3 regions of the Lysinibacillus sp. GW821-FHT14F06 genome follow, and region 3 is predicted to be linked to each of the others. Evidence: riboswitches for the same ligand, from Rfam matches in the RefSeq annotation. Region 3 holds a riboswitch; each other region holds the start of a gene.
What was found. Region 3 has a riboswitch for cyclic di-GMP ahead of AC1RNS_RS02805 (amidase). Riboswitches for the same ligand answer to the same signal wherever they lie in the genome.
Positions count from the first base shown of each region.

Region 1: another riboswitch for cyclic di-GMP. It lies ahead of AC1RNS_RS09930 (methyl-accepting chemotaxis protein); the one in region 3 lies ahead of AC1RNS_RS02805 (amidase).
Region 2: another riboswitch for cyclic di-GMP. It lies ahead of AC1RNS_RS09890 (hypothetical protein); the one in region 3 lies ahead of AC1RNS_RS02805 (amidase).

Region 1 covers NZ_JBXAPF010000008.1:87,976-100,398, forward strand. Annotated here, with positions in the region: partial or broken gene AC1RNS_RS09910 (MFS transporter) at 1-738, shown strand, start outside; gene AC1RNS_RS09915 (alpha/beta-type small acid-soluble spore protein) at 799-996, opposite strand; gene AC1RNS_RS09920 (YehS family protein) at 1,186-1,680, shown strand; gene AC1RNS_RS09925 (hypothetical protein) at 1,900-2,094, shown strand; cyclic di-GMP riboswitch class I at 2,307-2,392, shown strand; gene AC1RNS_RS09930 (methyl-accepting chemotaxis protein) at 2,499-4,256, shown strand; gene AC1RNS_RS09935 (SDR family NAD(P)-dependent oxidoreductase) at 4,240-4,992, shown strand; gene AC1RNS_RS09940 (sodium:solute symporter family protein) at 5,018-6,514, shown strand; gene AC1RNS_RS09945 (hypothetical protein) at 7,081-7,764, shown strand; gene AC1RNS_RS09950 (ribosomal eL19 family protein) at 7,784-8,308, opposite strand; gene AC1RNS_RS09955 (methyl-accepting chemotaxis protein) at 8,373-10,067, opposite strand; gene AC1RNS_RS09960 (M23 family metallopeptidase) at 10,356-11,357, opposite strand; gene AC1RNS_RS09965 (PrkA family serine protein kinase) at 11,666-12,423, shown strand, end outside.
Region 2 covers NZ_JBXAPF010000008.1:78,745-86,945, forward strand. Annotated here, with positions in the region: gene AC1RNS_RS09875 (hypothetical protein) at 1-442, shown strand, start outside; gene ltaS (lipoteichoic acid synthase) at 833-2,785, shown strand; gene AC1RNS_RS09885 (tRNA dihydrouridine synthase) at 3,154-4,116, shown strand; cyclic di-GMP riboswitch class I at 4,292-4,378, shown strand; gene AC1RNS_RS09890 (hypothetical protein) at 4,561-4,935, shown strand; gene AC1RNS_RS09895 (hypothetical protein) at 4,979-5,692, shown strand; gene AC1RNS_RS09900 (methyl-accepting chemotaxis protein) at 5,735-6,832, shown strand; gene AC1RNS_RS09905 (S1C family serine protease) at 7,093-8,201, shown strand, end outside.
Region 3 covers NZ_JBXAPF010000002.1:112,342-124,764, reverse strand. Annotated here, with positions in the region: gene mce (methylmalonyl-CoA epimerase) at 1-100, shown strand, start outside; gene AC1RNS_RS02825 (acyl-CoA carboxylase subunit beta) at 106-1,653, shown strand; gene AC1RNS_RS02820 (hypothetical protein) at 1,795-2,748, shown strand; gene AC1RNS_RS02815 (M20/M25/M40 family metallo-hydrolase) at 3,311-4,426, shown strand; gene AC1RNS_RS02810 (chemotaxis protein CheW) at 4,453-4,941, shown strand; cyclic di-GMP riboswitch class I at 5,075-5,162, shown strand; gene AC1RNS_RS02805 (amidase) at 5,206-6,093, shown strand; gene nspC (carboxynorspermidine decarboxylase) at 6,532-7,671, opposite strand; gene AC1RNS_RS02795 (saccharopine dehydrogenase family protein) at 7,668-8,897, opposite strand; gene AC1RNS_RS02790 (hypothetical protein) at 9,193-9,399, opposite strand; gene AC1RNS_RS02785 (methyl-accepting chemotaxis protein) at 9,602-11,317, shown strand; gene AC1RNS_RS02780 (tetratricopeptide repeat protein) at 11,422-12,159, shown strand; gene AC1RNS_RS02775 (DUF3221 domain-containing protein) at 12,211-12,423, opposite strand, start outside.

The DNA.
Region 1 (12,423 bases), on a different contig from region 3:
ACTTTTGGTTGGAGAGCTTTATTTTTTGTTGGATTATTACCAGTAATTTTTGCCTTTATCGTACGTAAAAATCTGGAGGAATCACCAGAGTGGCTTGCAACACAGAACAATGTAAACCAAAAGCAAGAGAAAGGAAAATTGGCACTATTATTTGCCTCGCCTCGTATTACAATAACGACGCTTTCTCTTATTTTAATGGCGACTGTTCAAATAGCTGGCTACAATGGCTTAATGATTTGGCTGCCATCCATGCTACAGAAATCTCAGGGGCTCTCTGTGTCAAGCTCTGCTCTTTGGACAATTAGTACCGCAGTTGGTATGATTATTGGAATGTTAACATTTGGACGGTTTATGGACAGATTTGGGGCAAAGCGTGCTTTTGGTATCTTTTTACTTGCCTCTGCTTGTGCCTAATTCCTTTATTCCTTTGCGACTGGTGCAGCAGCGATATTAATCGGAGGTGCGATTGTTGGCTTCTTCTCAAATGGAATGTTTGCTGGGTATGGAGCTTTAATTAGTAGCTTCTATCCTGTGCAAATTCGCAGTACAGCAACAAATACAATTTTTAACTTCGGTAGAGCAATAGGTGGTTTCTCACCTATCTTTGTTGGCTATATTCTTCAAAGCTATGATATGACGATTGTAATGATCTATTTAGCTATCTTATACTGTATTTCCTTTATAGTGATGCTAACACTTCAGAAAGGTTCTAGCGAGATTTTACAACCAATCGATTAAATAATTACATCACGAAAGAACGAATCCTATCAAAAGGGATTCGTTCTTTTAAAATTGTTATTATAATAAACCTTTTGAACGTTTTTCTGCCATTTCTACGAGGCGCTTTGTGATTTCTCCTCCGACTGAGCCGTTTGCGCGAGAAGAGGCTTCAGGCCCTAACTGTACATTAAATTCTTGTGCGATTTCATACTTTAATTGATCAACAGCTTCTTGTACACCAGGTACCTGAAGTTTATTGGAACTACGATTAGCCATTTTGCTCACCTCCTTGTGATTAGAATGGTCGAGAGTGAGCATTTCATACATTTAACTTAGGAAAATGCATATTCTTATTACTATAGTAAAGTAACTTTGTGGAAAGGAGCTAAAAATGTGAATGTCTCTGCTATAATAAAGTGAAACTTAATTAAAATTAGTTTTTTCTAAGTAAATGGAGGTTATTAAATGACGAATAATGATATTTTAATTCGTTTAAGATATGCATTAGATATCAAAAATACAGATATGGTTAAAATTTTTAAGCTAGGTGGCATGGATTTTACAAAAGATGAAGTTCTGAACATGCTTATTAAAGTTAATGATGAGCAAGAAGCACCAGAAGAATACATCAAATGTAATAATAAAATGCTTGAGGCTTTCTTAAATGGGCTCATCACATTTAAGCGAGGATCACAGCCTTCTAAACCAGGACAAGCTGAGGGAGCACAACCGATTTCAGGAAAAGAAAGTCCAAATAATATGTTACTAAAGAAAGTAAAAATTGCTTTAGCATTAACAAGTGAGGATATGTTGAATATTTTATATGATGGTGGTGTTAATGTTTCAAAGGGTGAATTGGGCGCCATTTTAAGAAATCCAAGTCATCGCAACTATAAGGAATGTGGCGATCGATTCGTGAGAAATTTTTTAAGAGGGCTAACATATAAATATAGAGAATAAATGGATATATTAAAACAACAGCAGCTACAGTTTTGTAGCTGCTGTTTTAATAGGTAATCTTACATAAATAGCTCTATAAGGTTACAAATAAACTGCGAAAATCACAATTTTCTTATTAAAATCTAGTTGACAAAATGTGACGGAATTGTGTACACTTTAGATGACACAAAGTTGTCACAAACGGGAAAAATAAATGTTTATGAACAGAGGGGTGCTTTTATGGTTTATTTTGACATCTTATTAGTTGCTATTGCATGTGTTAGTACGCCACTCATTGTTGCAATTATATTAGACATCTTTTATGCAGAGAAAAAACAAGTTCGTTTTTCATTACGTCGTACATCAGTATGGTATTTATGTATGTTTGTTTTATCTTTTACACCAACAATCTTACTTATGACACACAACGTATAGTTTACTTTAATAGGAATAGACACTTAGGGGTAAGTGAATATAAAACATAGGAGCAGCTACAATTTTAAACTACTTGTAGCTGCTCTTTTTATGTGTTTGTGTGTCATTATAATCATTCTTTGATTGTTAATTGATGGTAAATTAGTATTAAGATATGAGTATTTTAAATTGGCTCCATTGACTACTTTTACCCATTGTGTTAATTTGAGGAGGAAAAAGATAGGCAAATCTACTGAAAAGTAGAGACGCAAAGCCACGGGTCTAAGGCAATAAATGCTATGATGGCTGGGTTGCAAAAGATTGCTAGTTACGTACATATAATGCTAGTTATATTCTTTGTTGCCTATTTCTTTTTGTGAAATAGGTTATTTTTTTATAAAAAATTCGATAAGGGGGAAGTAGTAATGAAGTTCTTAAAAAATGCTTCATTAAAAAACAAACTTTTACTAACAGTTAGCGTTATTGTTTTACTTCTAATAACTGTGATTACTACACAAAGTATTAGAGAATTAAACAATCGAATGACTGTGGATTTAGAACAAGAGTTAAAAAGTGTTGGGTTATTAACAGCCATGAATCTTGATAGTGATGAAATAAAAGTTTTATTGACTGAAAAAGGTGAAACCAACTCTAAATTTACAAAAATTCAAAAGCAACTCGATAAAATTCAAGAGGAACAAGGAATTATGAGTTGGAGCTACATATGGGATGTCAAAGATGAGGGTGGCGTCAACCCGATAGGTTATACGACAAATTTAAATGATGTGTATGAAGCAGGTGAAATTTTTACGGATTTAGCAGATGAGCATGTAGAAACAGCTAAATTGGCTATTAAAAATAACAGTACACAGGTAACTGATATTTTCCAAGATCCTTTTGGTTCATGGAGAACAGTTTTTAGTCCTATTAAGGATGATAGCGGCCAACTAATAGCATTATTGGGAATTGATTATTCTGCGGATTACATTAATACCATTATAAAAAAAAGTGTCACTAAACAGATTGTGATTGCTGTTATTGGTATTGTTATTTTATTAATTTTAGTTTACATAATTATTGATCGTTTATTAAAGCCATTAAAGAAAGTGGTGAATGTAGCCAATCAAGTGGCAAACGGTGAATTGATGAATGTTGATTTAGAAATTACGAAGGATGAAATTGGGAATTTATCTGCATCTATTCATAAGATGGTGTCCAATTTGCAACACATCATATTAAATATAAGAAATACATCAAACAATGTATCCTCAGCAGCTAATCAGCTTACAGTGCATGCAGGTGAGACCTTTAACAGTTCCACAAATATTGCTCAGGATATGAGACAAATTACACAAAATGCTGAGGCTTCTATGGTAATGACAGAAGAAACAGCGGCTGCAATGGAAGAAACAGCGACAGGCATTCAGCAAATTGCCGACTCTGCTAATACAGCAGCTGAATCATCTATTGCTGCCTCTCAAGCTTCTGAACGTGGGGATCAAGTTGTTCAGCAAGTAATTACACAGATGGAGCTAATTAACGGCTCTGTGGAACAAATCGGCACAACCATCAATGGATTACATTTCAATACGAAAAAAATTAGCGATATTGTAAGCCTAATTACTGCCATCGCAGATCAAACAAATTTACTAGCCTTGAATGCCGCTATTGAGGCAGCTAGAGCTGGAGAGCATGGAAAGGGCTTCGCGGTGGTGGCTGATGAGGTAAGACGTTTAGCAGAGCAATCATCACAATCTGCTACTGAAATTTACAATTTAATTAGTACAATTCAAGCTGATTCAAACGCTTCTATTACGGTTATGGAAAAGGGTAAAGAGGATGTAAAGGCTGGTATGGAATTTACCAATGAGGTAGGAGAAATCTTTAAGGAAATTCTCACTTCGTCTGAAGAGGTTGCAAGCCAAATTCGCGAAATATCTGCTGCGTCTCAGCAAATATCTGCTTCATCTGAGGAAGTCGCTGCATCAGTAAATAACATTAAGCAATCAGCAGAGCAGTCTTCAGAATTCTCATCAAATGTTTCAACAGCAACACAAGATCAATTGACAGCAATGCAGGAAGTAAAAGAGGCATCTTCTTCATTAGGAAAAACAGCAGAAGAATTGCAGGCACTCGTTTCAAAATTCAAATTGGAGAATGATCATTATGGAAATAAATTTTAAAGGAAAAAATGTTCTTGTTACTGGTTCAAGTAAAGGCATCGGCAAAGCTATCGCATTAGGCTTTGCCGAGCACGGTGCCAATCTCTTAATCAACTATATTGGGGATGACAAGGAAGCAGAAGAAGTTCGTACACAAGCAGAACAGTTTGGCGTGCAGGCTTTAAAATTCAATGCAGATGTATCAAATTCTCAGCAAGTGCAAAACATGTATCAATATATGGATACACATTTAGGAGCGATTGATATTCTTGTCAATAACGCCGGATTTGCTCAGGCTTCAAGTATTACAGATTTGACTGACGAGCAGTGGGATAAAATGATTAAGGTGCATTTATATGGTTGCTTCTATAATTGTCGTGAAGCAGCAAAAAGAATGAAGGAACAGAACAGTGGAAAAATTATTAATATCTCCTCTGATATTGGTAGTTTAGGCTGTGAAGAGTTTACGCATTATTCGGCTGCTAAAGGTGGAATTAACGCCTTTACAAAAGCTTTAGCCAGAGAATTAGCTCCTTCTATTCTAGTCAATGCTGTAGCTCCTAGTGGAACATTTACAGATATCCTTAAGGAATTTGGTGACAACTACGTAGAGGAAGAGTCCGCTAAATATCCTTTAAAACGATTAGCACAACCAGAGGAAATTGCAAAGAGTGTACTATTTTTAGCCTCAGAAAATGCGAATTTCTATACAGGCCAGCTTTTAACGCCTAATGGTGGTGTGGTTATGAATGGATAAAGCGAAAAACTAAGGAGCCATACTTATGTTAAATATAATCATCTTTAGCTTATACTTAATTTTTATTTATTATATTGGCTATAAAGGCTATAAGCGTGTACATACTGCTGAGGATTTAATTGTTGCTGGATGGAGCATGCCGTTATCTGTCGTAACAGGAAGCTTAGTTGCCGCTCTATTAGCCGCACCCTTCTTTTTTGCCGCTGTAGGTTCAGGCTATACAAGTGGAGGTTTTGAAGGCTCAGCAACAATGGGTGGCTTAGGCACTTGTATGATTCTTGGTGCACTCATCTGGACAAAGCCACTACGAAGATTGAAGGGATGGACATTAGCAGATTACTATGGATTACGATATGGTAGTAAGAAGCTAGGTGCATATACAGGAGTTGTGATGGCAATAGCCTTTGGTGTCTTTAATGCAGCTGCGCTAACTGTGGGTGGAACATATATTATTCAGCAGCTTTTACAAATTGATTTTGTTCCTGCCGCATTACTATTTGTATCACTAACGGCTCTTTATTCAGTGATTGGTGGGCTATGGGCAGTAGCCTATACGGAGATTGTACAGGGTGCTCTTGCAGTAGCAGGAATCTTAGGAATTACGATTTTCATTTTGTTCTATTATCCAGATGTTACATTTAATCCTGAATGGTGGAATATCAGTACATTATTCGAAAAGGCTGGAGCAGAGTTTTGGACGCTTTATCTTGTGCTAGCACTTGGCGACATTCCGGCAGTGGATTTAGGACAAAGGGTAGCTGCTGCCAAAAGCCCGAAAGTAGCACAGCTCAGTATGATTATTGCTGGATCAATTATTATTGCAATCAGTTGGATTCCTGGAATGTTAGGAGAGGCATTCAAGACCATTTATCCTAATAGTTCAAATCCAGAAACATTAATGCTTACATTTGCGCAAGGCTATTTCCCTCCATTATTAGCGGCAATCTTTTTAACAGCAATGGCTGCTATGGGAATGTCAACGGTAGCTGCATGCTATGTTGCCACTTCAGGAATTGTGACAAAAAACATTTATTTAGACTTTATTAACCGTAATCCAGATCCTAAAAAGCTATTAAGATTTTCTCGTGCTATTATTCTTGCAAGTGCTTTACTAGGCTTAGTGCTTGCAGTGAGCTTCCAAAAAGTAATTGATTTAGCGTATTTAGCATGGGATATTATATTCGTAACAATTTTCTGGCCAATTGTGCTAGGCCCCTTCTGGAAACGAGTAAGTACGCCAGCAGTTTGGGCTAGTATTTCAGTAGGACTTGTATACTATATCGTGACATCATTGACATATGTACCGAGCCTCAATATCCAATCTGAAGGTTTCTTAGGCTTATTAAACGAGTTATGGCAGGCCCCTGTCTTCTCAGGTGTTGTGATTACAGGCATTACCATCGTAGTAGTAAGCTTGCTGATACCTCCTACACAGCATGTGCTTGAAATGCATAGGATTGAACAAGATAAGAGCTTAGATGATGTAGGAAGTAAGGAAGAGTTAATGGAGCAATCTAATTAAAAAGAATCCTGTTTGTAAAGGGATTTTTAAAAACCTGAGAGAGATGATGTCTGTATTGTGCAGGCATCATCTTTTTTTAAGTCCACTTTTGATTTATTGTTTAATATAATTTTAAACCTGTTTCATCTTTAAAATGTCAAATGAACGATTCTAGAGGAGCGTTAGTTTTCGTAAGTCCATAGACACCATGTTTTTTTAAAAATACAAATATTTTTTTCTTTTTCTAAAATGGACGTATGTTGTTCATATGTTTTGGGATTAGATGTCTTTTCAAGTAGTTGCATGAACATATCGTGAGCAAGATCAATTTACATCTATGTTTATAACAATGGTGTATTGGATCCCACTAAAGTTAAGCCCCTTTATACACGTCCATGCAGAATAGATTTAAAATAGAATTAGGTAACAGTGGCAAGGCTTTGGGCTGATAACCTCATGTTTTTTTGTTGCCGATATCATGAAAATACCCATGAAATATAAGAATGAAAAGGTTATTAGTAGAATAGAATTTCTACTATGTATGATTGTAATGTTCTATCAATTATCTTTTTGAGGGTGGGATATAGATGAAAACCTTTTTTGTCTTTTTTCTAGGGATTATCTATTTATTATTAGCTAAAGCAGTTGAGTCGATTCTATTTAATAGACTGTATTTTTTTATAGGCTTAGGTCTAATTATTGTCGGAAGTGTCCATTACGTGAAAGAGCGTAATAGATATTTAAGTAGGCTAAATGATTTGAGGGATGCAAGTAAACGGGAGCTGTTGGCAATTCCCCATACACAGTGCATCCTAGCAGAGGATTGCTTAAGTGCTTTATTATTAGACGAACCGACGAATACACTTTATCTCGCAAATAGGGAAGATTTAGAAGAAGAATTGATAAAAAAAGTAATCCCCTTCAATAAAATATATGAAGTGGCAATAGTGGAAGACGAAATATTTATTGCAAGAACTAGTAATCATTTAATAAGCGGCTCTTTATTAGAGGATCAGGAGATTGAAGTAGAGGAAGTAGATGAAGATGATCCTGAGTATAATACAGTCTCTCACTTAACTTTGAAAATTGTAGCTGATAATTTATCAGATCCTATTTTAGAATATGTTTTTTTAAATCAGGAGGAGCCAATTTCTAGGGAGGAGGACGAGTACCTTGAGTCCTTAGAGCTATGTGAGAAATGGTATCAGAAGATAAGTGTGATTATCAAACGTTATGAACTTGAAAGGGTACCAATTCGCCATTGGCAATAAAATTTAAAAGCTATCTCGATTAATTAAAATAGATCGAGATAGCTTTTTCTGATAAAAAGTCGGGTAGGGCGGGAAACTGATCAGGCAACCCCATGAATTGCTCAGGCAGAACAAGAAATCGCTCAGGTGGCCCCGCAAACTGCTCGGGTAAGACAAGAAACTGCTCAGGTGGCCTGGCGAACTGCTCGGGTAGCCCCGCAAACCGCTCAGGTAAGACAAGAAACTGCTCAGGTGGCCCCGCAAACCGCTCAGGTAAGACAAGAAACTGCTCAGGTGGCCTCGCGAACTGCTCAGACAGGGCAAGAAATTGCTCGGGTAGCCCCGTAAATTGCTCGGGCAGGGCAAGAAACTGCTCGGGTAGCCTCGCAAACTGCTCGGGTGGCCCCGCAAACTGCTCGGGTAGCCCCGCAAACTGCTCGGGTAGCCCTGCAAACTGCTCGGGTAGCCCCGCAAACTGCTCGGGTAGCCCCGCAAACTGCTCGGGTAGCCCTGCAAATTGCTCGGGTAGCCCCGCAAACTGCTCGGGTAGCCCCGCAAACTGCAAGGGTAGGTAGGGCGAGAACAGCCAAGCAGTCTAAAAAATAACAGTTATCAAGAAGTACCAAGTTTTAGATTTTAAATTGTTGTAGCTGACTGTTTAGCTCTTCAGACATACCAGCGAGCTGATTTGCGCTTCTTGAAATTTCCTCCATAGTACTTGCGGTTTCTTCTACGGTTGCTGTTGTTTGCTCCACACCAGCTGCAGATTCTTGGGAAATCGAGGCCATTTCATCGACAGAGGTATTGATGGACTCAGAGCTTTGGGCTAGCTTATTTAAATTTTCTGAAATGACATTAATATTGAGAATCATATCCTCAACCGCACCTGATATCTGTTCAAAGGTTTCATTCGTCTGATTTAATTGGGCTGATCCTTTTTTTACTTCCTCATAGCCTGATTGGAGTGCCGATGTTACATTGCCAGTCTCCCCTTGAATGCGGCTAACGATTGTTGAAATATCTGTCACAGAGAATTGGACTTGCTCAGCCAGCTTACGCACCTCGTCGGCTACCACTGCGAAGCCCTTTCCATGCTCTCCTGCTCGAGCCGCTTCAATGGCAGCATTTAAAGCAAGTAAGTTTGTTTGGTTTGAGATATCATCAATAACAGAAACCAATTTGGAAATTTCTGCTGATTGGTCGTTTAAACTTTCGACTTTTCTTACTGAATTTAAAACAATTTCATTAATCGCATTCATTTGTTGTGTTGATTGGATCATTAATTTTTTACCTGTCGATGTTAAACTTTGAACATGACCTGAATGCTCCTTCAATTCAATTCCTTCTTGTGTTGTGTCATGAATACTGCGTTGGAAGGATGTCATGGTTTCCGCTAAATCACCTGCAGTAGATGCCTGAGTTTCAGTACCAGAGGCAAGCTCCTGCATTGTTACAGTTATTTGCTCTGTTCCCGTTTGAACCTCATTGGCAGATTGAGCAAGCTCCTCGCTACTAGCTGCTACAGTTTCTGAAACAGTATGAATCGAGCTAATCGTTTGCTTTAATTTTTGATTCATTTCATTTGCGGCAAGCATTAATTGACCTATTTCATCTCGTTGATCAACAATAAGTGGATCATGACGAAGATTACCGTCAGCTAGTTCACTCATACGCTCTGAAACAATGGTAATGGGCTTTGAAATTTTACTTGCTGTAATAATGGCAATAACAATGCCAGTAATCGTCAAGACAATACTAGCTATCGTTCCAATTGTTTTATTGCTTGAGCTTGTAGTGACAACTTCATTCCCAACCTTTGTTATAGATTCTGAACGGTTACTTGCTAATTCCTCATAACCGATGCGAACTTCCGTTACAAGATCATTAATAGCTGTTAAATTTTGTAATGCTAATTCCTTGTCGCCTCTTTTATAGACATCAAATACTTGAGTATTTACACGATTACTCCATTCTCGTGCCATTGCTACTAATTTTTCACGCTCTGGTGTATTTTCAAATTTCTCTACAATACTATTGCTTTCCTCAGCAATTTGTCGATATTGATTAAACGTCTCTATGTATTTTTCGTCGCCTGATATAACATAGCTTAAAGCCGAAGATAATCGAACACTCATAGACATGGCTAAATTTTTACTTGCTGTCATAACAATTAAATCTTCGTTTACTAAACCTTTTGCTTGCTTTTCCATCTGAGTATTAGAAGTGTAAGTATAGGTCGTGAAGCAAACAACAAAAACTAACAATAGAAGAAATGCACTTAAGATCCTTGCTTTAAGTGTTTTAAACTGAAGTATCCCTTTCATCTTTCCCATCCTTTTGCTTGTTTAATTTTGAAATACTAGCATATTTTAGTGATGTGTTAACATGTAAATTATTATAGTACAAATATTATTTTATAACTAATTCAATATATAAATAAGTCCTTTTAATGGGAAAATTTAAAATAGTTTTTTAGTACAATAACAAATGAAGGAAAGTCTTGTTGATAGTTAAATGTATATGTTTTCAAAATATTCTTGAAAAAATTTTCCGTTTGTTAAGTATTTATACCTAAAAAGCACTTGCTGCAAATGCATCAAGTGCTACTCAAATTACTGTTTTACCTTTGCCTTTTTGGCTAGTCGTTCCCATTGTAATAATGAAGGATATGGATCAAATGCCCATTCTGTACGTCCATTGAATTTATAGATACCATAATGCAGATGAGGTGGGAATTTTCCCGATGTACCTTCCTTGCCATAGCCAGAGCTTCCAACATAACCGAGAACAGTGCCAGGCTCGACAATATCACCTACTTTAATATCCTTATGATAGCTACCAAGATGGGCATAATAGTGATATGAATTATGATTATCGCGGATGCCTATTCGCCAACCGCCAAATTGGTTCCAGCCTTTTATTTCCACTACACCATACGAAGTAGATACTACAGGAGTTCCGTAGCTTGCGAATATATCAGTTCCTTCATGGATGCGTCGTCCACCCCAGCCTCTGTTATCTCCCCATGTTCCTCGATAACTGTAATTGTAATTTGTAGGGATTGGAAAGGTATGAGCATCAAGTTCAGTTGTTTTAAAATGTCTATACATAGTGGAAATGGCGAAGATTTGATTAACGGCTTCCTCACTTCCATAATAATCCCATAACGCTAATTTAAAATCCTCGTCAGTTGTTCCAAATTTGCTTAAAAAACTTGCCATTGAAAATATGACATCTGCATCGTCTGTTGGACTGGCAACACCATCACCGTTGCCATCTAAACCCATTCCTCCAAAATAACTTATCGTTTCTGGAGAGGTATCTTCTTTTATTGGATTTAAGGCACCTGACCAATATTCATCGGAAAATTGAATGGCGATAAAACCATCTCTTTTGGGTATATCCTTGCGAACCGATTGCAGATTGCGTTCATATTGGTCAATGGCGGCTAAGAAATGCCATGGGATGAGTAATTCATCAAATTGAACATAGTAGGTCATGCGCTGCTGTAAAATTTCTTCTTCTGAGGGTTTTTCATTTGCCAAAGCAATGGTGGGGCTTGTATAACTCCATAATAATATCCATGATAAAAGAAAAATAAAGTGGCGATTCACTAATGGACCTCCTTTCTACCGTTAGAATAACCGAATTTTTTTTCTTCATTCAGCACTTTTTGTGGGAAAAGAAGTGGATTGCTGTAGTACATTACTAAATTAAACTAATACTATGTAGCCTTTTTTAAATAAAAATTCGAGGAAAATGATTGGCATCAGCTTGATTTATTCAGCGTTAACTCCATCCTAGTATGGAGTAAATAATAGAAACAATAAGAAGAAACTTTGGCAAAGAAAAAGTATTGGGTATCATAATGTCATTTACTTCATACTATGTTATAAATCAAGCCCTGAATGGAGGGAAGGCTATCAACATTTTAGATAAAGTGAAAAGCTATCGCGAAGAAGAAAATCGGCTGAAGTGGGAAGGTACATTTGCAGATTATTTGAGCATCATTAAGGAAAGACCTGAAGTTGCACAAACGGCCCATTCACGCGTCTACAATATGATAAAAAGCGCTGGTGTAGAGGAACGCGATGGGCAAAAGATGTACGAATTTTTTGGGCAAGAAATTTTTGGGCTTGAAACAGCAATTGAAAGACTGGTGGAGGAATATTTCCATCCAGCAGCACGAAGATTAGATGTCAGGAAGCGTATTTTGTTATTAATGGGACCTGTAAGTGGAGGAAAATCAACAATCGTGACCCTGTTAAAACGCGGACTTGAGCAATATTCGCGAACAGATGAAGGAGCCGTTTACGCAATTAAGGGATGTCCAATGCATGAAGATCCTCTACATTTGATTCCCCATCATTTGCGAAATGAGTTTTTTGAGGAGTATGGCATAAGAATTGAAGGAAGTTTATCACCTTTAAATTCGATGCGTCTGGAAAAGGAATACGATGGACGTATTGAAAATGTGATGATTGAACGTATAACTTTTTCAGAAGATAAACGTGTAGGCATTGGAACATTTACACCATCAGATCCGAAATCACAGGATATTGCAGATTTAACAGGTAGTATTGATTTCTCCACAATTGGAGAGTTTGGTTCAGAATCAGACCCTCGAGCGTATCGTTTTGATGGAGAACTAAATAAGGCAAATAGAGGTATGATGGAGTT
Region 2 (8,201 bases), on a different contig from region 3:
TAGACAGAATGAATTAAAGATTGATCCTATTGATAAGATTATTAACACTTTTAGAGGTAAAAACCCAAGCTCAAATCACATAGCATTTTTAAAAGAAATGGGGCGTGCTGCCTACCATAATCCACATTCTCATGGATTTGGTTATTTGAAACCGAAAATTGCTAATAACGCGATAGAACTAGCTAATAAAGCAGTTCAACATGAGGATAAAGGTAGTTATATTATTGAATGCCCTGTGTGTAGTACAAAATCATTAGTAAAAAGTTTTGAGTATAACTTTGAAAAGGAAGATTTTGAAAGTAAAAAAGTAAAATGTTATTGTTGTAGTTTCGAGCTCCAATCTTCAGGAATGAAAAATCCAAAAGAATATGGTTATGATGAAATAGATGATTTTTGGTATAAAGAAAAACTTGAAGGGGATAAGAATAAGACCACTCAATGATTGAAGTGGTCTTGCTACAATTATCGCCAAAAATTACAATCTCATTTTTAGTATTCGGGTTTTAAAACCATGTTGCAAATACATTCCACCCATTGTGAAGCAGTGGCATGGTTGAGCTTAACAGAGATATAAAAGTAAAATATATGGAATAAAATACCTTGCAAATGTTTGTTAAAAAACTAACATTTGCAAGGTATTTTTTTATGACAAGATTTATATGAATTAGCAATAATTATACTATTTGTCTTTTACGCTATTAACAACTTGACAGAAATCTAAATGGGGAGTAAGCTACATAAGCTGCAAAAAAAGTTATTGTGAAGTAACATTTTTTAAAATGCAATACTTATTTTAGATTTAAATTTAGATAAGTAAAAGGCAGGTGCAAAAATGAGAAATCTAGTAAGTAAAAAAGATGATCTATTACACAACTTTTTAGGAATATATTTATTAGCTGTTTTAATGCTATGGATTAAAACATATATCAGTCAACTATCACAATTTGACCTAGGCGTGGAAGGAGTTATTCAACAATTCCTTTTACTAATAAATCCACTAGGCTCGGCAATGCTATTTCTAGGATTTTCATTTTTATTTAGAGGAAAACGAAAATATACATCACTAGTTGTAATTTACACTTTGATGTCTATTGTTTTATATGCCAATATTGTTTATTACCGATTCTTTAGTGATTTCATTACATTACCTACACTTTCTCAAACGCAGAACTTCGGGGATTTAGGAGGTAGTGTTCTTTCTTTACTAAAGCCTTATGATATCTTGTTCTTTGTCGATGTATTTGTCATGTTTTATCTACGATTTTCAAGAAAAATACAAAAAGATACTCAGCGTTTTGGCTATAAAAAAGCAATGACAATCATTGCATTTGCATTAGTAGTATCAATCGTAAATTTAGGACTAGCTGAAACTAGTCGTCCACAGCTATTAACGCGTGGTTTTGATAGAAACTATATTGTGAAATATCTAGGAATGTATAACTATACGATTTATGATTCAGTAGAAACGATGAAAGCATCTTCTCAGAGGGCTTTGGCGGATAGTAGTGATATTACAGAAGTGATTAACTATACAAAATCGAACTACGCCAAACCTAATGCAGAATACTTTGGTGCAGCAAAAGGAATGAACGTTATCTATTTACATTTAGAATCATTCCAAAACTTCCTTATCAACTATAAATTAAACGGTGAAGAAGTGACACCATTTTTAAATTTATTAACGAAAGATAAGAATACAATTTATTTTGATAATTTCTTCCATCAAACAGGTCAAGGTAAAACGTCCGATGCAGAATTTATGTTGGAAAATTCTTTATTTGGGTTACCACAAGGTTCAGCTTATATAACAAAAGCACAAAATACGTATCAGGCAGCTCCGAGTATTTTAAAAGATTATGGTTATACATCGGCAGTATTCCATGGTAATAACGGAAGCTTCTGGAACCGAAATGTCATTTATAAATCATTTGGATACGACAAATTCTTTGATGCTAGTTATTATAATACGGGTTCTTCAGATGATATGGCCGAATATGGTGTGTTAGATAAACCTTTCTTTGAACAATCTCAAAGTCTTTTAAGTTCCTTACCACAACCTTTTTATACAAAATTAATTACGGTAGGGAATCACTATCCATATAAAATGGATCAAAACTTAGTAACGATTGATAAAGCTAATACTGGAGATCCAAGTGTTGATAATTATTTCCAAACTGCTCGTTATGCCGATGAAGCAATCGAACAGGTCTTCAATCAATTAAAAGAATTAGGCTTATATGAGAATACGATGATTGTTCTTTATGGTGACCATTACGGAATTTCCGATAATCATAATGCAGCGATGGAACAAGTGATTGGGAAAGAAATTACACCATATGAAAGTACTAATTTACAACGTGTGCCATTATTTATACATGTTCCAGGAATGCAAGGTGGAACTAACCATACTTATGGGGGTCAAATAGACCTTCTTCCGACGCTATTACATTTACAAGGAATTGATACGCAAAAATTTGTTCAATTTGGCTCAGACTTATTATCAGAAGAACATAATGAAATTGTGCCATTTAGAAATGGAGATTTTGTTAGCCCTACGATTTATTCAATTAATGAAAAATATTATGATAATAAAACAGGTTTACTACTGGATGACAGTCAATTAGAGTCTGCGAAAGCTATCAAAAATGAAGTAGATCGTAAATTGGAATTGTCTGATAAAGTCGTGAATGGTGATTTATTGAGATTCTATACGCCAACAGGTTATACTCCAGTTGATCCTTCTCAGTATAATTACTCCAAAGATGAGAATGTAGAATCGAATTAATAGTTACAATTTGCTTGGCAGTTCAAGAAAATGTGTTTGATATCAAAGAGTTTATCATCTGATTGCTTTATAATATCTTACTGTTATCTTGAATTGCCTTTTATTTTTAGATAAGAAATAAAAGGCATTCGATACTTTGTGAAGCTGTGTCGTGGTTGGAGTTGACGTAATAGAAAAGCAGTTGATATAGAATAATCTATACCATCTGCTTTTTGCGATTTTCACAATAGTTTTTCACAAATTATAAATGTCCAAAAGTACTTGTGTTTGATAATAAGTTATGAAGCATGTTATAAGTGTAAAAGAAGCTTTATATTTTTTAACCGAGAGTTTGAAGTTGTATTATAGTGAGAGGATTTGGATTTGAAATGATAGATAATTTTTGGCGTGATTTACCACGACCATTTTTTGTGCTTGCACCAATGGAAGATGTGACAGATGTTGTTTTTCGTCACGTAGTAAACGAAGCTGGCCGACCGGATGTATTTTTCACAGAGTTTACAAACTCGGATAGCTATTGTCATCCAGAGGGCATGAAAAGTGTGCGTGGTCGTTTGATTTTTACAGAAGATGAACAGCCAATGGTGGCACATATTTGGGGGGATAATCCTGAATATTTCCGTCAAATGAGTGTTGGTATGGCAGAGCTAGGATTTAAAGGTATCGATATTAATATGGGCTGCCCTGTACCGAATGTGGCATCAAGAGGGAAAGGTAGTGGCTTGATTCTGCGTCCAGATGTTGCAGCAGAACTTATACAAGCAGCTAAAGCGGGAGGATTGCCTGTCAGTGTGAAAACACGACTTGGCTATAACGATGTAAACGAGTGGGAGCAGTGGCTAACACATATTTTAAAACAGGATATTGCAAATCTTTCTATTCATTTACGAACAAGAAAGGAAATGAGCCAAGTAGATGCACATTGGGAGCTCATTCCTGTAATCAAAAAATTACGTGACCGTATCGCACCAAACACACTACTAACAATCAATGGAGATATTCCTGATCGTCAAACTGGGCTAAAGCTTGCTGAACAATATGATGTTGATGGCGTAATGATTGGGCGAGGTATTTTTAAAAATCCTTTTGCTTTTGAAAAAGAGCCAAGAGAACATAGTAGTAAAGAACACCTTGATCTTTTAAGACTACAGCTTGATCTTCAAGATCAATATGCAGAAGTACTACCACGTTCAATCACTGGGCTTCATCGCTTTTTCAAAATTTATGTAAAAGGATTCCCTGGAGCTGCTGAACTCAGAAATCAACTGATGAATACGAAATCAACAGATGAAGTGCGTGCATTGCTTGATAACTTTGAAAAAGAATGTTGATGTTAGACAGTGAAATGATATAACTTTTTAGAAAGTGTTTGAGAAAAAATAAATGTAAAAACACTTCTAAATCCTGATGTTATTAGGAGTAAATTACTAAATGTCGACAAAAATTGACAAGTCCTTTATAATGTAATTGTAATATATCAATGTGATGTTAGTATTGTTTTTATAAAATTGAAAAAGGCAAACTTATCGAAAGGTAAGGACGCAAAGCTACGAGTCTAAAATCCCCTTGGATAATGATAGTCGGGTTGCCAAGATAATAAGTGTTTTTTGGCTATCCTAATTATGTTCAGGGATAGTTTTTTTGTGGGAAAAATGAATGGACAGATGCCAATCAATCGTAGAGACAGATGTAATTATATTGAAATCTATGTATTTAGTGATATTTATAGAATAATACTAACAGTATCAAATAAAGTTATAAAAAGGAGATCTGAGATGATAGTCGTTGATAAAGAGAAATATAAAATGGCGATTTATGAGGCAAAAAAAGAAGTTCACGTCCAAGTGATAGGGTTTATTAAAGCAGCCCTTGTAGAGCAATATTTAAAAGATTTGGAAGAGACAGTGGCTAGAGTACAGAAAAATACATATATATTAGTTTTTGATGCAACTTATCAATCACCCCTTCCTTCAAAGGTTTCAACAGAGCTAGGAGAAACACTTATGTTTTATGCATCCCTAGGCTTCAAAGAAATATTTATTGTTAACCCAGCCTCTAAAATTGCATATGTGCAAGTACGAAATGCTTTAGAGACAGTTAATTTTCCAGGAACAGTAGTCGACAATGTTTCGCAATTACCGATTCGTTAATCATTAAATAGCTATAGTCACATTTTGAAAAGAGGAATTTACGATGCAAACAATTCAAGAATTATATACATATGAAATCCTTACAAAGGACCAACCAGATTTAATTGAAAAGGCAGCAGAATGTTTAGCAAAAACATTTATTGGAGTAGATGTTGCTGGCAAATGGGTGCAAGAGCCGATTATCGGGTACGCCCTACAACTCCCTTACGAAGATTTCTATCAATTTACAAAGGAATATATTGAAGCAAATGTTCATCAGGGATACTGTGCTATTGCACTAGATAAAGAGCAAAAAGTCGTAGGCGCATTAGTTGGAGATACGAATGTCCTTGAAATTATGGAAGAGGATATTTTTGAAGGCACTTTTGTTAATATGAATATAGTCATGCATGTATTAGAGGATATTGATGAACGTTTCCTAGAAGATTATAAAAAACGTTATGGGAAAGATATGGAGGATGGAGAGGTATTACATTTATTTTTATTAGGTGTAATTGCTGAGCATAACCGTCAGGATATTGTACAAGGCTTAGGCGATATATTAGTAAAACGAGCAACAGAAGAAGGCTTAAGATTAGTATTAGGTGAAGCAACCAATCCAAAGTCAATGCGTTTAATGGAGAAGTATCATGGTCTGACAAAATATGTAGATATAGAAGGGAATTTTATTGTTCATAAATATGAAAGCAATGAACATCTAAACAGTATTCCATCGACTGTTGCAGACGGAATTTACATCATTGTAAAAGAACTATAAAATTTCATCACTAATACGTTAGTAGAATAGGAGATTTTTTTCATGGAAGCCATTATGCTAGGGATTATTGTAGTTTTAATATGTACATCTTTGTATTTTGCTTACCGCTATTTTTCACTTAAACGTCATGCCCATCTAAATAATGATGAACTAAATGGAATGAACGAATTATCAGCGGGTCAAGTGGGTGAACAATTTTATAAATTTGCAAAAAATGTTAATGATAAAGGTGAAAATCTTTCTGAACATGGAGAATACGCAACTGAGAAGGCTGATACTGTAAGGGCAGCAATCGATGAAGTCGGTAAAGGTTTAAAAAAGCAACTTGTTGCTACTGAAGAAAGCTCTACTTCTATCGAAGACATCACAGTGGCTATTGAAGAACTGTCTATAAGATCAAATCAAATTTCTGAACAATCGAATACGACGTTAGAATTAACGCAAGAAGGTAACGATAAGTTAAAAGAATCGCTGGTGAAAATGGAGCAATTTAATCAAACGATTAATACGACATTTGATGCAATTAATACACTTGGAGAAAAATCGTACGAAATTGGAAACATTGTTAAAGTAATTACTGGAATTTCAGACCAAATAAATTTATTAGCATTGAATGCAGCTATCGAAGCAGCCCGTGCAGGTGAACACGGTAAAGGGTTTGCAGTAGTTGCTGATGAAGTTCGTAAATTAGCTGAACAGTCGCGTCAGTCAGCCGATGAAGTTTCAAATATTGTAAAAAATATTCAAGATGAGACGAACAAAGTCGTAACTTCAATGAAGCAAGGAACAGAAGAGTTTGAACAAACAAATACAAAAATTCTAGATATCGGAAAGATGTTCGAAAAAATTGTAGATACTACAAAAATTATTGCTGAAAATAATGCCAATTCATCTGCAAGTACAGAAGAATTATCTTCAAGCTCTCTACAAATTGTGGCAGCTATGAAGGATATCTCTTTTATTTCTCGAGAGTCAGTTGAAATGTTTGAAGAGTTAGTTGGAATTAGCGATGATGAGTTAAATACAATGGAAAAACTAGTTCAAGAAGCAGAGCATCTTGTAGATTTAAAAAATGATGCAGAAAAAATACTTCTTTCATTAAACCGTGGTGTTGAAACTGTAGAAGCTAGAGCGGTATAAGAGGCTAATTAGGTGCCATTTCACAAAGAGAATTGCTAACAGTTAGTATGTCAACGGGATAGTTAAAAGGCGCTTTTATGATTGCCGAAATATTTAACGTTTAAGAAAGTAGTTTACTCAATGTTCAATTAAGCAAGAACGAGTCCAAATAGGGGGATTCGTTCTTTTTCATTTAATTGAAAAAAGGATTTAGAGAAATAGAAGAGAATTGTATATAAGTGCCAAATCTAAATTTACATGCTTATAGGAGTTGTATAGATATGATTGTGACAACTAGACCTTTAAAAATTAAATATAAAAAGCCAGACAATCCTCTTCAGGAATTTATGCAAAATATCCAATACAATAGCTCCCTTACAAAGGAAGTTGTTTTTCTACGATATATTGGTATACCCGATTCTGTAGATCTTTATATGAAAGACATTTTAAAAATGGATGAGTATTTTTATACTAAGAAGCAAAGTATGCTTTATTTACGATTACATAAACTTGAGGTCATTACCAATAAAAAAGATGTAGATCGATTTGCGGAGCTTTGGAGAAATTGGCAAGCCGTCGTTGATAACCCTCCTTTACTTTATAAGACATCTTTATGCAGTAAACTAAAGAAAGATCATCTTGAATGGACAAAAAAACTTAGCTTTAAAGAAGTCATCCAAATGTATAAAGAAAATCAACCAAACGCCAATGATACTTTATTAAAAAATTTTGCAGTAAAATTTTTATACTGGATGGATTATTATTTGCCTCAAATTTTTTCTGAAGATAACCAAACGGTGCAGAAAATTGTTTTTATTGGTAACATCACTCAGCATGAATTATTATTCTTATATTTTTTATCGACACTTGGTTGTGATATCTGTTATATGAATCCTAAAGAAGATATTCCAAATTTGCCTCCAATTATAGCAACGTCATCTACTTTATATAAGTGTCCCGTTTTCTACGAAAAGGAAGTCGTAATACCTAAATCTCTGCCTAGGAAGAGTGCACCTCCTCAACAAACGATGATTGTTCCAGTTCGAAGTAAAACTACAGAAGAATGTAGCTATGAGCAATTAGCTTCTTTAGCCACATCTGTTGTAATGATTAAAACGTTTGGAGCGGATCACGAGGTGCTGTGCTTTGGTTCTGGTGTTGTTCTTCATCAAGATGGTTATATTTTAACAAACCTACATGTTGTGGGTGGCGGGGAATATTATTCTGTACTATATGAAAACGATACGAACGAATATATAACACATCAATTTGTGAAATATCATGATATGCATGATTTGGCCATTCTGAAAGTGGATAAACATAGCAAACCTTTACCTGTTAAAGTTGAAGGTCAATTAGTTCGAGGACAAAAAATCGTTGCTATTGGTAG
Region 3 (12,423 bases):
ACCAGGTGCTGGTGGCGCAGAGGTAGCCTTCATGCATCCTAAATCATCTTTCGGTGTGCTGTATGAATTATGCGATAAAAGTGGAAAAGGGGATAAGTGATTAGTATGGATATGTTCGACAAAATTAATGAGTTATATGACCGTAAGACGGTAATTGAACTTGGTGGTGGCTATGAGCGCATCGACAAGCAACATGAAAAAGGTAAATTAACTGCTCGTGAGCGCATTGAATTATTGCTGGACGAAGATACATTTTTCGAAATCAACCCATTCATTACACACCGTACAGTAGACTTCGGTATGGATAAGATGGAAGGACCTGGTGATGGTGTAGTAACTGGTTTCGGTAAAATTAATGGACGTTCTGTTTACTTATTCTCGCAAGATTTCACTGTATTTGGTGGAGCGCTTGGTGAAATGCATGCGAAAAAAATGGCCACAGTAATGGATCTTGCTGCGAAAAACGGTACACCATTCATTGGTATTAATGATTCTGGTGGTGCACGTATTCAAGAAGGTGTACTTTCACTTGATGGATACGGTCATATTTTCTATCGTAATGCCATCTACTCTGGCGTAATCCCTCAAATTTCAGTAATTATGGGACCATGTGCTGGAGGTGCTGTATATTCTCCAGCCATCACAGACTTTATCCTAATGGTTGATAAAACATCTCAAATGTTCATTACAGGACCTAAAGTAATTGAAACGGTTACAGGTGAAAAAATCTCTGCAGAAGATTTAGGTGGTTCTAAAGTAAATAACGCTGTAAGTGGTAATGCCCACTTCCGCGCACCATCTGAAGAAGAAGCAATCGATCAAATTAAAAAACTATTAAGCTATCTTCCACAAAATAATAAAGAAAAAGCACCACGTCAGGCACGTCCAGAAGGTGATGACTACCGCCCTGAAATAGTAGATACTGTGCCGATCGAAACAACTCGCCCTTATGATGTACGTAAAGTAGTTGAGCAAGTAGTGGACGAAGGCTCATTTATGGAAGTTCACTCAGAATTTGCGAAAAACGTAGTAGTAGGTTTTGCACGTATTGCAGGTGAATCAGTTGGTCTTGTATGTAATCAACCAAAAGTACTTGCTGGTGGACTAGATATCGATTCTTCTGACAAAGCGGCTCGTTTCATCCGTACTTGTGATGCATACAATGTTCCAATCATCACATTTGAGGATGTTTCTGGCTTCTTCCCAGGCGTTAAACAAGAGCATGGTGGAATCATCCGTCATGGAGCAAAAATCCTTTATGCATACTCTGAAGCAACTGTACCGAAAATTACAGTTATTTTACGTAAAGCATATGGTGGTGCTTATGTTGCGCTTAACTCAAAATCAATTGGAGCTGACCTTGTATTTGCTTGGCCGAACGCTGAAATTGCGGTTATGGGTGCAGCAGGTGCCGCAAATATTATCTTTGCTCGCGAAATTGCAAAATCAGATGATCCAGAAGCAACACGTGCAGCGAAAATTGAAGAATACAAAGAAAAGTTCGCAAACCCATATGTTGCAGCATCTCGCGGTATGGTAGATGATGTTATTGATCCACGTGATACACGTATTAAGCTAATTCAAGGCTTAGACATGCTTTCAAATAAACATGAATCACGTCCAGAGAAAAAACACGGAAACATTCCACTATAAAATTTGTACAAGCCCAGTAGCCATTCGGTTGCTGGGTTTTCTTTTGACTGAAAGAAAATGACGAAAAATGATAATAGATGACAGATAATTGAAACATTTATTCTTTTCATCCGTACAAATAAATAAGAGGAGTTGGGATGAATGGAATGGAGACAATTACAAAATGAACAGGAAACAATACATGCACAATTAAGAAATGCCAATAAATTAAATGAACAAAAACGATTAATTGAAAAGCAACTTGAGCGTGCACAACAGGACATTTACAAACATTCTATAGCACTCAATCACATTCGAACGAAACTCGATAAGTTAGAAGGCTTTTCGTTTATGAATATGATTCGTACGTGGACGGGGCAACAAGATGAACTACGAGCAGAGAAAATTGATAAAGCAGCCGTTCTTGAATTAAAAATAAATGAAGCAAAAAAAATGCAAGAAGATTTAACAATTGATTTAGCACAAGCTAAGTCAAAGCTTACTCAAATTAATGAACAACATTTACAAGAAGCTTTAAGCCAGCTGAATGCTAGAAAGAAGGGTTACTTACAAGTACATGAGCCAGAGCAAGCAAAAAAATTAGAGCAATTAGCGCATGAAGAAATAGTAACGAAGCAACTAATTGTGGAAATGAAGGAGGCAGAAGAGGCTGGTGAAACTGCATTAACAAAGCTTGGGCAAGCGGCAGCTTCTCTACATTCTGCTAATGGTTTTTCAACATGGGATACGTTTTTGGGAGGGGGACTCATTGCTACGCATTTAAAGCACGATGCACTTAATCAGTCTGAAAATTATCTTCATGATGCTCAAATTGCTTTACAGCGATTTCATAATGAGCTTCTGGACGTCCATGATTTATCAACGAAATCATTACATGTTGAAACAGATGGTTTTGTCAAATTTGCAGACTATTTCTTTGATGATATTTTCTCAGCCTGGTCTGTCCACTCTAAAATTTCAACTGCTAGAGAGCAGGTATCTCGTGTGCAAGATGATGTACATAATACAATTTGGCGTTTACAGGATAAGCATCATAAAGCGGTTGAACATCTTCAGTCACTTGAGCGAGAGAAAGAGGCTATCTTCCAACTATAAGAAGCTTGTGAAAAGGGATAATCTCCCTCTTTCACAAGCTTTTTATCTTCATTCAGCAAATGTTTTTTGTATCGAAAGCATAGCGGCAGATACAGAAGACTCCTACCTCTACAAGTGGTGAGATGAATGCGGTTTTGTTTCCTTTTCAGTGGGTGTCCAAATACCTACTGAAATAGCGGAACTCAGTCTAAGAACGCCACGTCCTGTGGCAACGACTTAGTGACCAACATCATGTTGCTGTCGCTGCGTTAGCACTACGCTTTCGCACAAAAAACATCTGTTGGCCCAAAGCCTCCAGCGGATGTCACGGAATCGGAAAGGAGTTAATAAAGGATGTTAGCCTAAAATCATCGCGTCCATGCGATAACGCCTAACTGACCTGCCTCACGCAGGCCTAAGCACAAAGCCAATTCCGGACGCAATTATGCTGAGGCATAATTGATCTCCTTCCAAAAATTAGTCTCGTTCTGCTAGTGAATTATTTCAACTCCTCAAACGTTGTGCTAAAATAATACATATACTATAACGTGGAAATACACGTAAACTAAGGGAGTCTTACAACATGACAAGTCGTTTAGTAGAAGAGTTTTTTGAGCTGGTACAAATTGATTCAGAAACAAAATATGAGCATGTGATTGCGCCGATTTTAATCGACAAATTGACAGCGCTTGGTTTTACAGTAGAACAGGATGATGCTCATACACGTAATGGACATGGAGCAGGCAATCTATTGGCTACTTTAAAAGGTTCTTTGGATGTTGAACCAATTTATTTTACTTCTCATATGGATACAGTTGTACCAGGGAAAGGGATTAAGCCTTCTTTACGTGAGGATGGTTATATTGTGTCAGACGGTACCACAATTTTAGGGGCTGACGATAAAGCTGGGCTAGCGGCACTGTTAGAAATGGTGAAGCGTTTAAAAGAGCAAAATATTGAGCATGGGGATATTGAATTTATCATCACTGCTGGTGAGGAAAGTGGACTTGTTGGTGCTAAAGAATTAGACCCATCCAAAATTAAAGCAAAATACGGCTTTGCAGTGGACAGTGATGGTAAAGTGGGGGGAATTGTTACAGCAGCACCATATCAAGCAAAAATCTTCGCTAAAATTATTGGCAAAACTGCTCACGCTGGTGTGGCTCCAGAAAAAGGAGTGTCAGCAATTACAGTTGCTGCGAAATGTATAGCACAGATGAAGCTAGGCCGTTTAGATGAAGAAACTACAGCAAATATTGGTCGTTTTGAGGGTGGCCAGGCTACGAATATTGTATGTGATGAAGTAAATATTCTTGCAGAGGCTCGTTCAATTGATAAAACGAAGCTCGATGCTCAAACGAAGCATATGCAGGAGACATTTGAACAAATATCTGCATCACTTGGAGCAAGTGCTGAAGTAGAAGTAAAGCTGATGTATCCAGGATTCCGAGTAACTGAAACAGATAAAGTCGTTCAAATCGCAATGGCAGCAGTACGAAATATTGATCGCACACCAACGTTAGGGATTTCTGGAGGAGGATCAGATGCAAATGTAATTGCAGGATTTGGTATCCCTACGGTCAACCTTTCTGTAGGCTATGAAGATATTCATACAACAAATGAAAAAATTCCAGTAGAAGAATTAGAAAAATTAGCAGATTTACTAGTTGAAATTGTTAAAGAGTCTGCAAAAAAATAACAGCAGAAATTGAAGGATGTGACCGCATGGAGAGTGTAAAGGCAGTAGTTTTTGCTTGTGGAACTGAGGAATATGCAGTGCCTGTGGAACAAGCAATTTCGATTGAAAAATTAGAGCATATAACACCAATTCCTCATTTACCTAATTATCTTCTAGGCTTCACAAGAATTCGAGGTGAGCTTGTCCCAGTGCTTGATTTTGAACGTATTCTTTATAATCGTTCTTCAAATGCTGCAACAGCACGTATCATAGTCTTGAATACAGATGTTGTGAATTATGGATTACTTGTAACAGAGGCCCGTGAAATTCTAGATTTTGACACGTCTATCTTACAGCAGATGGGGCTTGTCAATTATTCAAAAACACGTTATTTTACAGCTGTAGCAAACTTAGAAAATCGTATGATTACTTATGTGGACCCAAAAATTCTAGTCAATTCACTAGAGGGAATTCGGGAAATTATTAATTATTTGCATAAAATGCTTGAAAATGAACAAGAAAACGTAGATGCTTGAATGCTCTACGTTTTTTTTATTTTCTATAGTAAAAATAACCTGTATGATTATTAGTCGATTTCACCGTATTTATAATTATTATGCATTTTTCCTACAGACATTTTCATTTGTCCAATGTATGATAAAAGAAAACAACTGTAAAAGGCAAACTTGTCGAAAGGGAAGGGCGCAAAGCCATGAGTCTAAACACTATTCTAGTGCATGATCGTCAGGTTGCCAGGTTCTATTATAGGAGCCTTGGCGAATAGAATGGAGCTGTAAGATATGAAACGTTGTTCAATATTAACAGTAACTATTGTTATTTTTGTTACGATTGCCAATACGCTCGGATTACCAAATGGGAGGGTAGACGCAGTGACCATGGAAGATAAGGCCACTTGGTTATGGGATACTTCAAAAATTATTGAGGATGAGGCAGGAATACTCTCGTTTTTAGAGAACAAACAGGTAAACAAACTGTATTTACAGATTGATATGGATATAGCAAATGCCGACTATAAGCGCTTTATTGGTCACGCTTCAGCAAAGGGCATCAAAATATATGCATTGGACGGAGCGCCAGATTGGGTATCTAAAGAAGGCTATAAAATGCAGGATCAGCTGTTTGATTGGTTATATACATACAATAGAAATGCTGAAGTAACAGAGCAATTTTCAGGTGTTCATCTTGATGTAGAGCCATATTTAAATAGTGGTTGGAGTCATAATCAGAAACAAACAATTGAATCCTATCAAGCACTTCTTACAAAAGCCAAAAGGGAAACCAAGCAGTTACATTTACCTTTGGAAGCAGATATGCCATTTTGGTTTGATGAAATTAAATACAACAATCAATTTGGACGAGGATTACTAGCAGAGTGGGTGATAAACCAAGTAGAGAGCGTTTCTATTATGGCTTATCGAAATGCTGCAAAAGAAATTATTAAAGTTGTGCAATATGAAGTAGCCTATGCAAAGAAAGTTAATAAATCCATTGTTATTAGTGTTGAAACAGGAGCATTAGATGATGGTCAAAATATTACTTTTTTTGATGATGGTGAAGCCTATATGACTAAACAACTAGCACTTGTTCAGCGTCACTATGCCAAAAAAACAAGCTATCAAGGGGTTGCCATCCATCATGTTGATAGTTGGATGAATATGCAGCCATAATAAGAGCAAAGTATACTTAAAACTATACTAATTATGCTAACAAACGTAGAGGGCTAGAAACTCTACGTTTTTTTATAGGTATTTTGAAAAAAACGTATGATGATATTTAACAAGAATTGGAGGCATTAGCAATGAAAGATGAAAACTTGCAGCAAGCACTCAAGAAGAGATGAAAAAAAAGGAATAGAACAAGGATTTAAAGCAGTAGCAAAAATATGATTGCAACGGGTTACAGTAATGAACAAATTATGCAATTAACCAGCTTAACTATAGAGCAAGTATTGCCGTTAAGAGCTGAATTCAAAGTTGAATGCTGTAAAACACTAAGACTATTATTCTTGAATTAGGAGAAAAGTAATCTTTTTAAAACCCCAAGAAGATAATAAAAAAACACCTCCAATCTAAGAATTAAGCTTAGCTGGAGGTGTTTGACATTGATTAAGAAAGTCGACCGCTGTAGTCTTCAAATTTAAATTCTCGAATAACTTTAATACCTTCTTCATCATTGTAAGAAACGATTGAAGGTAAGTTGACACCGTTAAACATATGGTTTTTGACCATTGAATAATGGGCCATATCCGTAAATACAAGACGGTCACCTGGTTTTAATGGCTGCTCAAATGAATAATCGCCAATTACATCACCAGCAAGACATGTAAGTCCACCTAGGCGATATGTGTGAGCTAATTCATTGGCTTGACCAGAACCGATAATCATTGGACGGTATGGCATTTCAAGTACGTCAGGCATATGACATGTTGCTGACGTATCTAAAATAGCAAGATCCATCCCATTTTCTTGGATATCAAGCACGGTAGCTACTAAATAACCAGTATTAAGGGCTACTGCTTCACCTGGCTCTAAATATACAAGCAGTTTATATTTTTCTTGCACATAATTAATGATGTTCACAAGCTTCTCTACATCATAATCTTCACGCGTAATATGGTGGCCACCACCAAAGTTCAACCATTTCATTTGGTGTAAAACATCACCAAATTTTTCTTCTACTACTTCAATAATACGCTCTAACGTATCTGAATTTTGTTCACACATCGCATGGAAGTGTAAGCCATCAATGCCGTCAAGCTGGGATTTATCAAAGTTAGCTAAAGTTGTTCCAAGACGGGAATTCGTATAGCAAGGATCGTAAAGTGCTGTTTCAATTTCCGAGTACTCAGGATTCACACGAATACCACATTCAATTGTTTTACCAGCAGTTTTCACTTTATCCTTGAACTGAGCCCATTGGTTAAATGAGTTAAACACGACGTGATCCACATAGCCAAGAAGCTCGTCCATTTCATGTTCAATATAAGCAGGAGCATAAACGTGAACTTCTTTGCCCATTTTTTCATAGCCAAGACGTGCTTCATGCAGTGAGCTGGCTGTTATGCCTGCTAAATATTCCCCTACTAAAGGGAATGTTGAATGCATAGAGAAACCTTTAAGGGCTAATAAAATGCGGCAGCCTGTACGATCTTGAATTGATTTTAAAAGCTCAAGATTTTTTGTTAATAATCGTTCATCCACTACATAAGAAGGGGATGGAACTTTTGAAAAATCAATTGGTTTCATCGGCTTAATTCCTTTGCATCTAAATCAAGGTCAAGTAACTCTGGGTTATGGCTTTCTTGCCATGGTAGACCCCATTTATTTAATGCATCCATAAATGGATCTGGATTGAAATCTTCTACATTCCAAACACCTGGTTTGCGCCATTCACCGTTCATGACAAGCATTGCACCAATCATAGCAGGTACGCCAGTTGTGTAAGAAATCGCTTGTGAACCAACTTCGTTATAGCATTCTTCGTGGTCACATATGTTGTACACATAATACGTTTTTTCTTTGCCATCTTTTAGACCGCGAATGATACAACCGATATTTGTTTTACCTTTTGTACGTGGTCCAAGAGAAGCTGGATCTGGTAATACCGCTTTAAGGAAGTGGATTGGTTGAATCATTTGACCTTCAAATTCGATAGGTTCGATTGATGTCATGCCAACGTTTTCTAATACTTTTAAGTGTGTTAAGTATTTTTCAGAGAACGTCATCCAGAAGCGGATTTGTTTTAAACCTTTGATATTTTTCGCAAGTGATTCAAGCTCTTCATGGTATAGAAGGTAAATATCTTTTGGACCGATTTCCGGTAAGTTATAAACTTCTTTTTTCTCAAGTGGTGCTGTTTCAACCCACTTGCCTTCTTTCCAGTAACGACCATTCGCTGTAATTTCGCGAATGTTAATTTCTGGGTTGAAGTTTGTTGCGAAATGATAACCATGATCACCCGCATTTGCATCCACGATATCGATATAGTGGATTTCATCAAATTCATGTTTTTGCGCATGAGCTGTGAAAACGCCTGTTACACCTGGGTCAAAACCGCTACCAAGTAATGCAGTTAAGCCAGCTTTTTCAAACTTCTCTTTATAAGCCCATTGCCATTTATATTCAAATTTTGCCGTTTCAGGTGGCTCGTAGTTTGCAGTATCCACATAGTGCACACCTGTCGCTAAGCAAGCATCCATAATCGTTAAGTCCTGATAAGGTAGTGCAACGTTAATGACTACATCTGGTCCGAAAGCTTTAATAAGCTCAATAACCTCTTCTGTATTGTCTGCGTCTACCTGTGCAGTATGAATTTTTGTTTTTCCGCCGTCTAGTTTTTCTTTTAGAGCGTCACATTTTGAAACAGTCCTACTTGCGATACAAATTTCCTCAAATACGTCCGAATTTTGAACACACTTGTGTACCACAACACTGGCAACTCCGCCAGCTCCGATAATCAATGCTTTACCCAATTGTCTACCCCCAAGTTCATATAAAGTATTGTCAAACAAGCTGATTATACAGAAAATTGATTTACTACTCAATCATTGTTTTTAAATTTTCTACAAAAAAATTTATTTTTCTACAACAATTGGACTTATTTTATCCTGATAAAGCCGAATGGTTCATCAATAAGTCAATGGGAAATAGAAATCTACCAGTGATCGACGTCTCTCTTTAGTAAGTATAGTTAGGAAAAAGAAGTTCATAAAAAAATCCCTTAGCTACTAGAGCAGGAAGGGAAAAATTCAACTAGATTTAATTTCATTAACCATCAAACCGATTTGAAATTTGTTTCTTTTCATCTCCCCATACATAGAAAAAAATCATGAGCAATGTACTTAAAAAAGCCATTACAAGGGCATAAGTACTGAGGGCAACATCCACTTGACTTTGCATAGCATAAATGAAAATAGCGCCTAGTGTTAACAAATTTCCAATAATAAGAGACACAACATGAAAACGTCTATTCATAGCAAGCCCTCCTAAATGAAGATTTTATGCCCAACAGATGAAGATATAATGCATCAATTATCTCACAATTCAGAACTTTATCCAACATTTTTTCATTCTATTATTTAATAAAAGATGCTTTTTAAATACATCTTTTTATAGTATGATAAGAAATAAAGATGAATATTCATAGATTTTTACTAGAAAGGGGAGATGATGAATCGTGAAATTACGAAATTCATTAACTTTTCAACTTGGAACGATCATTGCTGGTATCTTAGTGGTGATGCTAGGAATTACATCGTTCGCTACATACATAACTGCTTATAATAAATTATATGATGCGGCGGGAATCGAGGCATATGGATGTGCCAATATAACAACGGGCTTGATTCGCCCAGAAGATATGGAACAAGCACTGAGTGGGGAGCAAGCGGCAAAAGAGCGAATTGGCAAGGATTTAAATTGGACAACAGGACACAAAGATATCTTTCAAACTCAATATATTTTAACGCTAGATGGTACGTTGTTAGCCTTAGACGATCATTTGGCAGAGAAGGGCTTTGCACCTGGAGATACGTTTTACATGGACACAGAGGCAATCCAATTATTACTTGAGAATAAGCACCCAACTTACTCGGAACCTTATACATATGGTGGAATGGAGCGATTATCAGGCTATGCACCTATTTTTAAGGATCATGACACAAGCAAGGAAATCATTGCCATCAGTGTCATTGATTTCGATGCTACTATTGTGAAGGAGCGAACTTGGGATGTTGTGCGGAGTGGTATTTTAATTAGTATTTTTCCAATGTTAATTGCTTCAATTATTACAGGACTTTTAATCCGTCGTAAGGTTAAGCCTATTACCTTACTAATTCATCAGGCTAAGCAAATAGCAAATGGTAATTTAGCAGTAGAAGAAATGAAGGTAAAAAGGAATGATGAGGTAGGAGATTTAGCAAGCACATTAGATCGTATGACTGTAAACTTACAAAATATGATTATGACGATGCGCGCTACTTCTATTACATTAGCCACGAACGCTGATGAAACCGCTAACACATTAAATGTTATGTCAAATACGATTCAAGGCGTTGCGCACAATATCTATGAGGTAACAGCGACTGTAACGGAAGGTCTGCACCATGCGGAAAATGCAACAGGTGTACTTACATCCCTCGCAGAGGATTTACAAGCTATAAAAGTGAAAGCAGATACAAGTGTTGAAACCTCTCGAGGGACAATGAAAATTGCCGCAGAAGGAGAGCAGCTTGCTAAAGATATTAATAATGATATGACTTTAATCCGTAATGGCTCTGATATGGTCAGTAACACCGTCAGCAATTTAGTCACATCAGCAACGCGAGTTCAAGCTATTACGACATCCATTGCTGGTATTGCTGAACAAACCAACTTGCTGGCTTTGAATGCCTCCATTGAAGCAGCAAGAGCAGGCGAACATGGCAAGGGCTTTGCAGTCGTAGCAGAGGAGGTTCGAAAACTTGCAGAGCAATCTAATCAAGAAGTATTAAAGGTTGACCAGCTTATACAAGAAATTATGGGGCATATTCGGCAGGTTACTTCTTCGACGCAGGATAATACAAAATATATCGAAAAGGGAACAAAAACAGTTCGTTTAACTGCTCAATCATTAGGAAATATTTCAACAGCTGTTTCACATACTGTAGAAGAAATCATTGAAATATCACATGTTATGACATTGGAAACAGACAAATCAGATCATGTTGTTCAGATGATTCAACAATTAACGCAGTCTATTCAAGAGATTGAGGAAACATTGAATACGATTACAGCGGCAGCCCAGCAAACAACAGCAAGTATTGATGAGGTAGCGCATAGCTCAAATGGAATGAATCAAATGGCACATACACTAGAACAACATGTAAAATCGTTCAAATTAAAAGAATGTTAAAAGTTTTTTTAGCCTTTGTATTACATGATAAGCACTCCTTTTCTCTCGAAAGATGGTAAACTACCAATAAGACTTTTCTTTTGGTGAAGGTGAGGATTTTTATAGTGAAACAGTTTGATGAGCAAGTCCAACAGATTAATGAACTATTTGTAAATGGGAGCGTGAAGGAAAGCTACCAGTTAGCCAAAAAAGTTGTAGCTGATAGTGCATTTGCAGAGCATGCCGCATTTGCGATGATTCAGCAGCATGTTGCGTTATTGGAGGCGAATGGCTATGCGAATATGCCTACTCCTACAGGTGAAAAGGTCAAGCAAAGTATGGAACGAGCAGATGGCTCCTATCCAGAGCGCGATGTCCTTTCGGCTTATACGGGAAGCCAGGATGATGAGCAGTTTGGTAAAGTGGTGGATGAATTGCTAGCTGGGTCAATTGAGGCACAGGCAAATGCTTACTATACGATGGCTGAATATTTTGTTTTGGCGAAAGAGCATGATAAGGCAATGATCCAATATGCTGAAGCAATCAAGCTACAACCGAATAAGGCACTTTACTGGGGAGCTTTCGCTCAATTTCTGAATCACACTGAGGGCAGTCCATATTTAGCACTTCGTCTCATTGAAGAGTCGATTCAGTTAGATAGCATGAACCCACGCTGGTATTATATTCAAGGTAATATTTTTTTACAGCTTGTTGCAGCTACAAAAAATTTAAGCTATTTACCTGCTTTAGAGGACGCATGGGAAAAGGCTAAGAAGCGTTGCTCTGCTAAGCAGGTAATATTAAAGATGGACATAGCAAAATCCAATGACATTCTGGCTCAGTGGAAAAAGCAAATGCTTTAAGGGAAAAGGGCATCTCTTACCTGAGGGATGCCTTTTTCACACTAGAACAGGTTATGAACTAGCATCCTTTATATGTATAGCGATATTAGGCTTATTTAAATTTTCATTTTCAAAGCTTACAACCCAGTTATTTGTTTGTTTTTCATACTCTATTTTTGTTAGAATTGGGGAATAATAATGCTCTCCAGTGATTATGTTAAGCTCGTTTACAGCTTGCTGAATAACTTCTTTTTCCGTTAACACCGTCTCTTGTTTTTCTTGTTC